One region of the Rubrivivax sp. JA1055 genome, then DNA from elsewhere that is predicted to be linked to it. Evidence: predicted binding sites of a transcription regulator. Region 1 holds the regulator's gene; each other region holds the start of a gene.

Region 1 (3,240 bases):
TCTGCCCGTACTCCAACGCGACGCGCGGCAACGTCGACGTCGCGCTGTCGGTCGCCTGACGGCGGCTCAGGCGCGGCGCGCCAGCAGGTCCAGCATCAGCTCAATGCGCGCCTGCGCCGGCGTCGCCGCGCCGTAGTGCGGCAAGGCGCCATCGGTCGTGCCGACGACGCCGCCCGCCAGGCAGCGCGAGGCGCGCACCACGGCCACCCCGGCCGCCAATGCCCGCGCCGCCGCCTCGCGCAGCGCCTTGTGCACCGTGCCGTTGCCGGTGCCGGCGATCACCAGACCGTCCACCCCGTCGGCCACCAGCGCATCGACGATGCGGCCGCTGGCGCCAGCATGGCTGGTGACGATCTCGACCCGCGGCCATTGGCCCGGCGGCACCTCGCCGACCGGCGCGGGATGCAACTCAGGCGCCGGCCAGTCGCGCAGCCGGCGGAAGGCACCGTCTTCAACGAGCGCCAAGGCCCCGGCGTCACCCGCCGAGAAGGCGTCCAGCTGCCAGCCGTGCAGCTTGCGCAGCTCACCGCCCGCCCAGACCTTGCCGCCGAAGGCGACCAGCACGCCGCGTGCGCCGGGTACACGCGCCAGCCGCACGGCGTCGAGCAGGTTCTGCGGGCCGTCGGGCGACGGCGCGCTGGCCGGGCGCATCGCCGCGGTCAGCACCACCGGCTTGGGCGCGGCCAGCGTGCGGTGCAGGAACCAGGCGGTCTCCTCCAGCGTGTCGGTGCCGTGCGTGACGACGACGCCGGCAACCTCCGGCCGCGCCAGCCGCGACTGCAGTTCGCGGCGCAGCAGCGCCCAGGTCGCGTGGTCCATGTCGCAGCTGTCCAGCCGCGCCAGCGTCCAGGTCTCCAGCGCCTCGCCGGCCAGCGCCGGCACCGCCGCGGTCAGCTGTTCGGCCGACAGCGCGCCGGCGTCGTAGCCGACGAGATCGTCGCCGCGGGCAGCCGTGCCGGCGATCGTGCCGCCGGTGGCGACGAGCGCGACGACACGCGATTCGCTTTGCATTCCGTGGTCCTCTGGATGAAAATACAGTGATCTGGATGAATCTCCAGTCTCAAAGACCGGATCACGCGATGGACGACAGCCCCAAGCTCACGCCGCGACAGCAGCAGATCCTCGACCTCGTGCAAAGCGCGATCGAGCGCACCGGCGCCCCGCCGACCCGGGCCGAGATCGCCGCCGAGCTGGGCTTCCGTTCGGCCAACGCGGCCGAGGAGCACCTGCAGGCGCTCGCCCGCAAAGGTGTCATCGAACTCGTCGGCAACACCTCGCGTGGCATCCGGCTGAAGTCTGACACACTGCGCGCGCTGGCCGAGGCGCGCCTGTCGCAGCACGGCAAGCAGTTCAGCCTGCCGCTGCCCAGCCTGGCGCAGCTGACGCTGCCGCTCGTGGGCCGCGTCGCCGCCGGCAGCCCGATCCTGGCGCAGGAACACATCGACCAGAGCTTCGTCGTCGAGGCCTCGCTGTTCCAGCGCAAGCCCGACTACCTGCTGAAGGTGCGCGGCATGAGCATGCGCGACGCCGGCATCATGGACGGCGACCTGCTCGCGGTGCAGAAGGCGCACGAGGCCAAGAACGGCCAGATCGTCGTCGCGCGCCTGGGCGACGACGTCACCGTCAAGCGTTTCCGCCGCACCAAGGCGGCGATCGAGCTGATCCCCGAGAACCCCGACTTCCAGACCATCGTCGTGCCGCTGGAAGGCAGCGACCAGGGTTTCGAGCTCGAAGGCATCGCGGTCGGCCTGATCCGCAACACGATGCTGATGTGAGCGTGATGGCCGCGCCCTACGCCCGTCGCACGCTGCCTTCGGCGCCGCCGCTGCCGGGGCCGGCCCGCCCGCCGCGCGCCCCCAAGGCGCCGCGGCCGCTGAAGGCGCGCACGGCCGACGAGTGCGAGCTGCTCGAACAACTGCCCAACATCGGCCCGTCGATTGCCGGTGACCTGCGCCTGCTCGGCATCCAGCACCCGCGCGAGCTGGCCGAACGCGACGCGCTGGCGCTGTACCGCGCGCTCTGCGACGCCACCGGCAAGCGCCAGGACCCCTGCGTGCTCGACACCTTCATGGCCGCCGTCGACTTCATGCGTGGCGCCGAGCCGCGCCCGTGGTGGAGCTACACCGCTGAACGCAAGGCCCGGCACGGCGTCGTCTGAAACCGTCGGCAGGTTTTGCTGATCGCGGCGAGTCCTGCCATACCGGGTCCGACTGCCGCGCCTGATCGCCGCGCCTGACCGCCGCGTCCGATCCCCCGCCTGCCGGGGCTGCGTGGCCGGCATCGCGCCGCGTCGGCGTGCAGCCGGCGCCGCGGCCACGTGCGCGTGGCTCACGCAGAACTGACCGGCATCGGCCACGCTGTTCGGCGCTTAAACCTGGGTCGAGCCGCACACAATGGACTCAAGCAGCGCCATTCGTGGCCGATATCACGCTCATGACCAGTTCGAGCATGTCGCCCTGGAACACCTCGCATCAAGCGGACAACGCAGGTTTCGGTCGCACCCCGGTGCCGCCGCCGTCGTTGCGCACCGCGCCGACGGCCGCCTGGGACCGCTTCGTCTTCTGGTTGACGGCCCCCGCGGCCAAGGACGCGGCGCCGCCGCTGAGCCAGTTGCCGCAGGCGCGCCAGCAGTTCCTGGACAGCCTGCACGATCTCGCCGGGGCTGACGTCGGCCGGCTCGCCGAGCGCATCGGCCAGGCCCGCACGCTGCGTGAACTGTGGCACCTGCGGGCCGACGTCTACCGTGTCGTCGCGCTGCACCGCAGCCAGTCGGAGGCCGAGCGCCGCGTCACCCGCCTGAACGCCCACTTCCCCAAGCGCGGCCGCAACCGGCTGAAGGCGCCATGAACACGCTCACCCTGCGCTCCGTCGCCCGTGCGCCGATCGCGGTCCACCCGGTGGTCGGGGCTGTCGCGCTCGCCGGCCCGCGCCTGGCGCGGCTGGCCGAGCGCCGGGCCTTCGTGACGACCAAACACGACTTCCTCACCGCCGTCGAAGGCCTGGAGGGCTCACACGCCGAATGGGTGCGCCGCCAGATCCGGGCCGCCGAGCAGCCGTCGGACCTGTGGCTGCTGCGCGGCACCGTGTTCGAGGCGCTGGCCGACGCCGGCCAGTCGGCGCTCGAGCCGCTGCTGCGTGCCAGCCTGGACACGCTGTTTCGCTGCGGCGCACCGGCCACCGACTTCCTGTCCAGCCGCGTCCTGACGCGCTGAACCCACCGCCGGATCGCGCGGTAGGCGC
Region 2 (3,240 bases), on a different contig from region 1:
GGTCCTCGATCGGCGACAGGTCGGTGCTGTCGCGCTGGCGGATGCGCTGCTGCAGGTCCGACAGCGGGCGGATGCCGCGCGCCAGCGCCAGCCACACCAGCAGCACCGCCACCGGCAGGATGACGAACTGCGGCAGGATCACGCCCTTGATGATCTCGGTGGCCAGGCGCGAACGTTTGTCCACCGTCTCGGCGATCTGGATCAGCCCGGCGTTGCCGCCGGCGTCCTCGCCGGTCCAGAGGTAGGCCACGCGCACCGGCTCGTCGCGGATCACGTCGTCGCGGAAACGCGGTTCGACGGTCGGCGGGCCGTCGCTGGGCACCGGCAGGTCGGCGTCGCCGGCGACGAGCTCGCCGCGCGCGCCGCGCACCTGGAAGAACAGGCTGTCGTTGTCGTCGGGGCGCAGCAGCTGCGTCGCTGCCTGCTCCAGGCTGCGGCGCGCGGCGTCGCTGGCGCGCGCCGGCATCTCGTGTTCGGCCGCGGCCTGGCGCGCGATGACACGCACCATCACGCCGAGCTCGCGGTCGTACGGGCGGTTGGCGATGTTCTGCGCCACCAGCCAGGTGAGCGCCACGCTCATCGGCCACAGCAGCAGCAGTGGCGCGAGCATCCAGTCGAGGATCTCGCCGAAGAGGGAGCGTTGTTCGCGGGCCGCCATGCGTCTTCAGGATACCGTCTGGTCTTCCCGGGCGGACGCCGAGGGGCCTGCTGCGCCGGTCCGCGGGTGTCGCCGTCGAGGGTGCAGGTCCCGGGGGGGCTTCGGGGGTGGGCCGTCAGGCCGCGATCTTCTCCAGGCAGTAGCCCAGGCCGCGCACCGTGGCGATCCTCACCGGGCCCTGCTCGATCTTCTTGCGCAGGCGGTGGATGTAGACCTCGATCGCGTTGTTGCTGACTTCCTCGCCCCACTCGCACAGGCGCTCGACGAGCTGGTCCTTGCTGACCAGGCGGCCCGAGCGCTGCAGCAGCACCTCCAGCAGCGACAGCTCGCGTGCCGACAGCTCGATCATCTGGTCGTTGAGGTAGGCGACGCGCCCGGTGGCGTCGAAGGTCAGGGGCCCGTGCTTGATGACGCTGGAGGCGGTGCCCAGGCCGCGGCGCGTCAGCGCACGCACGCGCGCTTCCAGCTCCTGCAGCGAGAACGGCTTGGCCATGTAGTCGTCGGCGCCCAGGTCCAGGCCCTTGACGCGCTGCTCGACGCTGTCGGCCGCGGTGAGGATCAGCACCGGCACCGACGCGCCACGCGCGCGCAGGCGCTTGAGCACGTCGAAACCATGCAGCTTGGGCAGGCCGAGATCGAGGATCACGAGATCGAACTCGTGCGCCGACAGCGCGGCGTCGGCCTCGGTGCCGCTGCCGACCTGGTCGACCGCGTAACCCGAGGCGCGCAAGGAGCGCAGCAGGCCGTCGGCCAGGACCTGGTCGTCTTCGGCGATGAGGATGCGCATGACTGTCTCCGTCGGCGGGCCCGTCGTCGGGCTCTGGCTGTGGAAATTTTAACGGCTTGCCTCTTGATACAGGGCAGGGTGTAGTCGCCGCTCACCCCACCGTCGAGGGCCCACCAAAGAACTGTACGAATATCCAGTTTCTGCAATAATCGGCGCCAATCAAGGAGAACCCGATGGACGCCCCGAAACCGCTGAACGCCGAGAAAGCCAAGGCCCTGCAGGCCGCTCTTGCCCAGATCGAGAAACAGTTCGGCAAGGGATCGATCATGCGCCTGGGCGAAGGCGAGGTGATCGAGGACATCCAGGTCGTGTCCACCGGCTCGGTGGGCCTGGATGTTGCGCTCGGTGTCGGCGGCCTGCCGCGCGGCCGCGTCGTCGAGATCTACGGCCCCGAGTCGTCGGGCAAGACGACGCTGACGCTGCAGGTCATCGCCGAGATGCAGAAGACCGGCGGCACCTGCGCCTTCATCGACGCCGAACACGCGCTGGACATCCAGTACGCGCAGAAGCTGGGCGTCAACCTGCAGGACCTGCTGATCAGCCAGCCCGACACCGGCGAGCAGGCGCTGGAGATCGTCGACGCACTGGTGCGTTCGGGCTCGATCGACCTGATCGTCGTCGACTCGGTCGCCGCGCTGACGCCCAAGGCCGAAATCGAAGGCGAGATGGGCGACTCGCTGCCCGGCCTGCAGGCGCGGCTGATGAGCCAGGCGCTGCGCAAGCTGACGGCGACGATCAAGAAGACCAACACGATGGTCATCTTCATCAACCAGATCCGGATGAAGATCGGCGTCATGTTCGGCAACCCCGAGACGACCACCGGCGGCAACGCGCTGAAGTTCTACGCCTCGGTGCGCCTGGACATCCGCCGCACCGGCAACATCAAGAAGGGCGACGAGGTCATCGGCAGCGAGACCAAGGTCAAGGTCGTCAAGAACAAGGTCTCGCCGCCTTTCAAGACCGCCGAGTTCGACATCCTCTACGGCGAAGGCATCAGCCGCGAAGGCGAGATCATCGACATGGGTGTCAACGCCCGCATCGTCGAGAAGTCCGGCGCCTGGTACGCCTACAACGGCGAGAAGATCGGCCAGGGCAAGGACAACGCGCGCGAGTTCCTGCGCGAGAACCCCGACATCGCCCGCGAGATCGAGAACAAGGTGCGTGAGTCGCTCGGCATTCCGCAGCTGCCCGCCGCCGAAGGCGCCGAAGCCGGCGCCTGAGGCCGGCGGCCGGGGCGCGAGCGCGCCCCGGTGGCTTTCCGGGGCCGGGTGACGCTCCGTCACCCGGCCCGGTCGACACCTCGATGGCTTTCTCCTCCCCCTCGCTGAAAGGCCGCGCGCTGCGTTATCTGGCGCAGCGCGAACATTCGCGTGCCGAGCTCGAGCGCAAGCTCGCCCGCCACGCCGAGGACGGCCCCGACGCCAGCGCCGCCGAGCGCATCGCGCGTGCACTCGACGAACTGCAGGCCGCCGGGCTGCTGAGCGAGGCGCGGGTCGCCGAGTCGGTGCTCACGCAGGGCGCGCGTTTCGGCAGCCGCCGCCTGCGCCAGACCCTGCAGGCCAAGGGCCTGGCGCCCGAGCTGGTCTCCCAGACGCTCGAGCAGGCCCGCAGCACCGAGCTGGACCGTGCACGCGAGGTCTGGCGCCGGCGTTTCGGCAGCGTGCCGGCTGATGCGGCCGGCCGCGCGAAGCAGATGCGTTTTCTCGCCGGCCGGGGCTTCGACGGCGACGTGATCCGCCGTGTCGTGCCGTCGATCGGCGCCGCCGATGACGGCGATCCCGAGCTCGATTGATCG
Region 3 (3,240 bases), 900 kb from region 1:
GCGATCCAGAACACGGGGAGCCTCCGGCGGAACGGCTGGTGGGCAACGCGAACGGGCGAACAGGAGAACGGGCGAACGGCCGGACAGGTGGGCAGACGGCAACGCCGACACCGGGCCCTGCCGCAGCACCCCGACGCTCGCCCGCGCGCCCACGGCGCCCGGTCAGCCGCCCTCGCCCTCCGCGTCGTCGATCGGCTCGGCCAGGTGGGCGCGGTTCGTCGGCGCCGCATAAGGTTCGGGCCAGAACTCGACCAGGCGGCGCACACGGCCGGCGGCGAGATCGCAGTCGAAGAACGAGATCACACGCGCCTGCTGCACGCCGTCGGTGACGCCGACGTCGGACACCGCGTCGTGCGCCCCGCCGACGACGCGGTGCAGCCGGAAACGCCAGGGCCCGTTGGCCGGGTACTCCTGGTTCATGCGCACGAAACGTTCGGCACCGCGGAAGCGTTCGCCGGACTGCGGCCAGTCGAGCACGAAATCCTCGGCCAGCAGCTCGCCGACCGAGGCGAAGTCGTTGCTCGCCATGCGGCGCCAGAACTCGTGCACCAGCGCCGCGGCACCCACGGCCGGGCCGACGGCGGCCGACGACGGCGAAACATCGAGCGCGGGCGAAGCCGGCACGGCGGCGCCGCCGGCGAGAAAGGCGGGAGAGTTCATGGTTGCAGGACCTCCTGGGTGAACGCAGTGCGGGCCACCGGCGTCGCGGCGCGGGCCCGCGCCACGGCCGGCAGCACCGGAGGCAGGGCCAGCGCCAGCGGCTGGGCCAGCGGCGGGCCGCGGCGCTTGAGCAGGTGCACACGCAGCGCGTCGGCACCGGCGGCGCACAGCCACAGCCGCAGCGGCGCGACGCTGGGCCGGGTACGCGCGGCATCGTCGCGCAGCACGAAGGCCGGGCCGTCGTGCGTCTGCGCGGCCAGCTGCAGCCGGCGCAGCGCGTCGGCCGGCAGCCGCGCCGGCAGCCAGGCCAGCACGGCGCCGACCTGGCCCGAACGCAGCGCCTGTTCCAGCGCCCACAGCACGTCGGCGGCCGGCAGCGGCCCGCGCGCGCGGCCACGCTGCGCCTGGCGGCTGCGCACGACGAACAGCCGGGCCAGGTCAAGCCCGCATTCGGCCAGCGCCCAGCCGAAGGGCAGCGCCGGCGGGTCGAACAGCATCACGCAGCCCTCGGCACGCTGGACCGCGGCCAACGCCGGCGCCAGCAGCCGCATCTCGCCCAGGCCGGCACGCGGCAGCAGCAGTTCGGTCAGCACACGCGAAGGCCAGCCGCCGCCGGGCAGCGCGGCGTCGAGCGCGGCGAAACCGCTGGGCCAGGTGGTCTCGTGCTGGCGGCCGAGCTGGTGCGCGCGCCACAGCGCCGGGTGCAGGTCTTCCAGCGCCGCGGGCCGCGGCGGCACGGCCGGCGCAGAGGGCGCAGACGGCAGCACCGCAGCAGCCGGCACGGCCCCCTCGCCGGCCGGCGCGGGCGGTGCGGGTGGAGCCGGCGGAGGCGGCGCCGGCCGCGGCCGCCGCGCACGCCGCCCCTCCGCCGGCACGGCGGCCGGCGGCGACGGGGCGAACAGGGGCAGCGTCTCCATGAGGGAGACTGTATGCCCATACAGTATTCGCCGCAAGCACCGGAAACCGCAGCCAGCGGCATCCGGTCACGTTCAGCCGGGCACCGCCTCCAGCGACAAGACGGCCGGTCGTCCCGGCACGAAGCCCACCGCCAGCACCGGCACCGGTTGGCGAGCGACGAGCGCGGCCTGCGTCGCCGCGCGCCCGGCCTCGTCGGCGACGAAGAGGCCGACCAGTTCGCCGGCGGCCAGCGCCTGCGCCGCACGCTCGACGGCTTCGGCGTGCGCCGCCGCGTCCTCGTGCGCCGGCACCCAGGCGACGGCGCCGGCGCGGCGCAGCAGCGCGCCCAGGCCCGGGCCGGCGAGGCGCTGCCGGTCGACGACCCAGCGCAGCGGCCGCGGCCCGGCGGCCGCCGGCAGCAGCAGGTCGGCGCCGGCCGGCGCCGGGCCGACGAGCAGCGCGGCGCCGTCGGCCGGCGGCAGCACCGAGCCAGTCACACGCAGCCGGCGCACCAGCCGCCCGTGCAGCAGCGCGCGGCAGCGCAGCAGGTACTCGGGCACGAACCAGAACACGGCCCCGGCGACGAGCGCGTTGACGACGCCGGCGACGAGGAACACACCCGGGATCGACAGCCCCGCGCCCAGCAGCGCACCGGCACCCAGCGCGCTGGCGATCATGAACAGCGCGTTGAGGATGTTGTTGGCGGCGATGATGCGGGCGCGGTGCGTCGCCGGGCTGCGCAGCTGGATCAGCGCGTACATCGGCACGCTGTAGACGCCGGCGGCCAGCGCCAGCAGCACCAGGTCGGCCATCACGCGCCAGTGCGCCGGCTGGGCGACGAAGGCGGAAACCGGCATCAGCGCCGAGGCCGGCAGCGCGTGGGCGGCGAAATACAGGTCGACGGCGAAGACGCTCATGCCGGCGGCGCCCAGCGGCACCAGGCCGATCTCGACGTGGCGCCGCGACAGCGTCTCGCACAGCAGCGCGCCGACGCCCACGCCCACCGAGAACAGCACCAGCAGCAGCGAAGCCACCTGCTCGTCGCCGTGCAGCACGTCCTTGGCGAAGGCCGGGAACTGCGACAAGAAGACCGCGCCGAAGGCCCACATCCACGAGATGCCCAGCAGCGAGCGGAAGACCACCAGGTCCCCGTGCGCCAGCCGCAGGTTGCGCCAGGTCTCGCTGAACGGGTTCCAGTTGATCGTCAGGTCAGGCTGCGGCGCCGGCGAACGCGGCACGGCCTGCGCCACCAGCCGGCCGAGCAGCGCCACGCCCAGGCAGGCGGCGGCCACCAGGCGCGCGCCGGCCTCGGGCACCGCCATCAGCAGGCCGCCGGCCAGGTTGCCCAGCAGGATGGCGACGAAAGTGCCCATCTCGACCAGGCCGTTGCCGCCGGTCAGCTCACGTTCGTCCAGGTGCTGCGGCAGGTAGGCGTACTTCACCGGGCCGAACAGCGTCGAGTGCAGCCCCATGCCGAAGACGCAGGCCAGCAGCATGACGGCGTCGGTGCGCACGAAGCCCCAGACCGCGGCGGCCATGATCGCGATCTCCAGCGACTTGACCCAACGCGCCAGCAGCGCCTTGTCGTACTTGTCGGCGAGCTGCCCGGCGGTGGCCGAGAACAGCACGAAGGGCAGGATGAAGACCGCGCCGATCACCAGCCCGGCCAGCGACGGCGGCATC

What was found. Region 1 encodes LexA, which represses DNA repair genes until DNA is damaged. Its sites were predicted from a motif close to ACTGTATNNNNATACAGT; they were not measured.
Region 2: a site for LexA is predicted at 1,566-1,583, ahead of recA (recombinase RecA). Genes of this name have one in related genera too.
Region 3: a site for LexA is predicted at 1,585-1,602, ahead of imuA (translesion DNA synthesis-associated protein ImuA). Genes of this name have one in related genera too.

The regions. Positions count from the first base shown of each region.
Region 1 is NZ_JAJKFP010000006.1:441,487-444,726, reverse strand. It holds gene LOC65_RS11445 (Ohr family peroxiredoxin) at 1-59, shown strand, start outside; gene LOC65_RS11440 (asparaginase) at 67-1,011, opposite strand; gene lexA (transcriptional repressor LexA) at 1,080-1,775, shown strand; gene LOC65_RS11430 (helix-hairpin-helix domain-containing protein) at 1,781-2,158, shown strand; gene LOC65_RS11425 (hypothetical protein) at 2,434-2,847, shown strand; gene LOC65_RS11420 (hypothetical protein) at 2,844-3,212, shown strand.
Region 2 is NZ_JAJKFP010000005.1:252,375-255,614, reverse strand. It holds gene LOC65_RS07885 (sensor histidine kinase) at 1-658, opposite strand, end outside; gene LOC65_RS07880 (response regulator transcription factor) at 774-1,445, opposite strand; gene recA (recombinase RecA) at 1,619-2,665, shown strand; gene recX (recombination regulator RecX) at 2,749-3,237, shown strand.
Region 3 is NZ_JAJKFP010000006.1:1,344,103-1,347,342, forward strand. It holds gene LOC65_RS15535 (DNA polymerase Y family protein) at 1-14, opposite strand, end outside; gene LOC65_RS15540 (nuclear transport factor 2 family protein) at 163-660, opposite strand; gene imuA (translesion DNA synthesis-associated protein ImuA) at 657-1,397, opposite strand; gene LOC65_RS15550 (MFS transporter) at 1,650-3,240, opposite strand, start outside.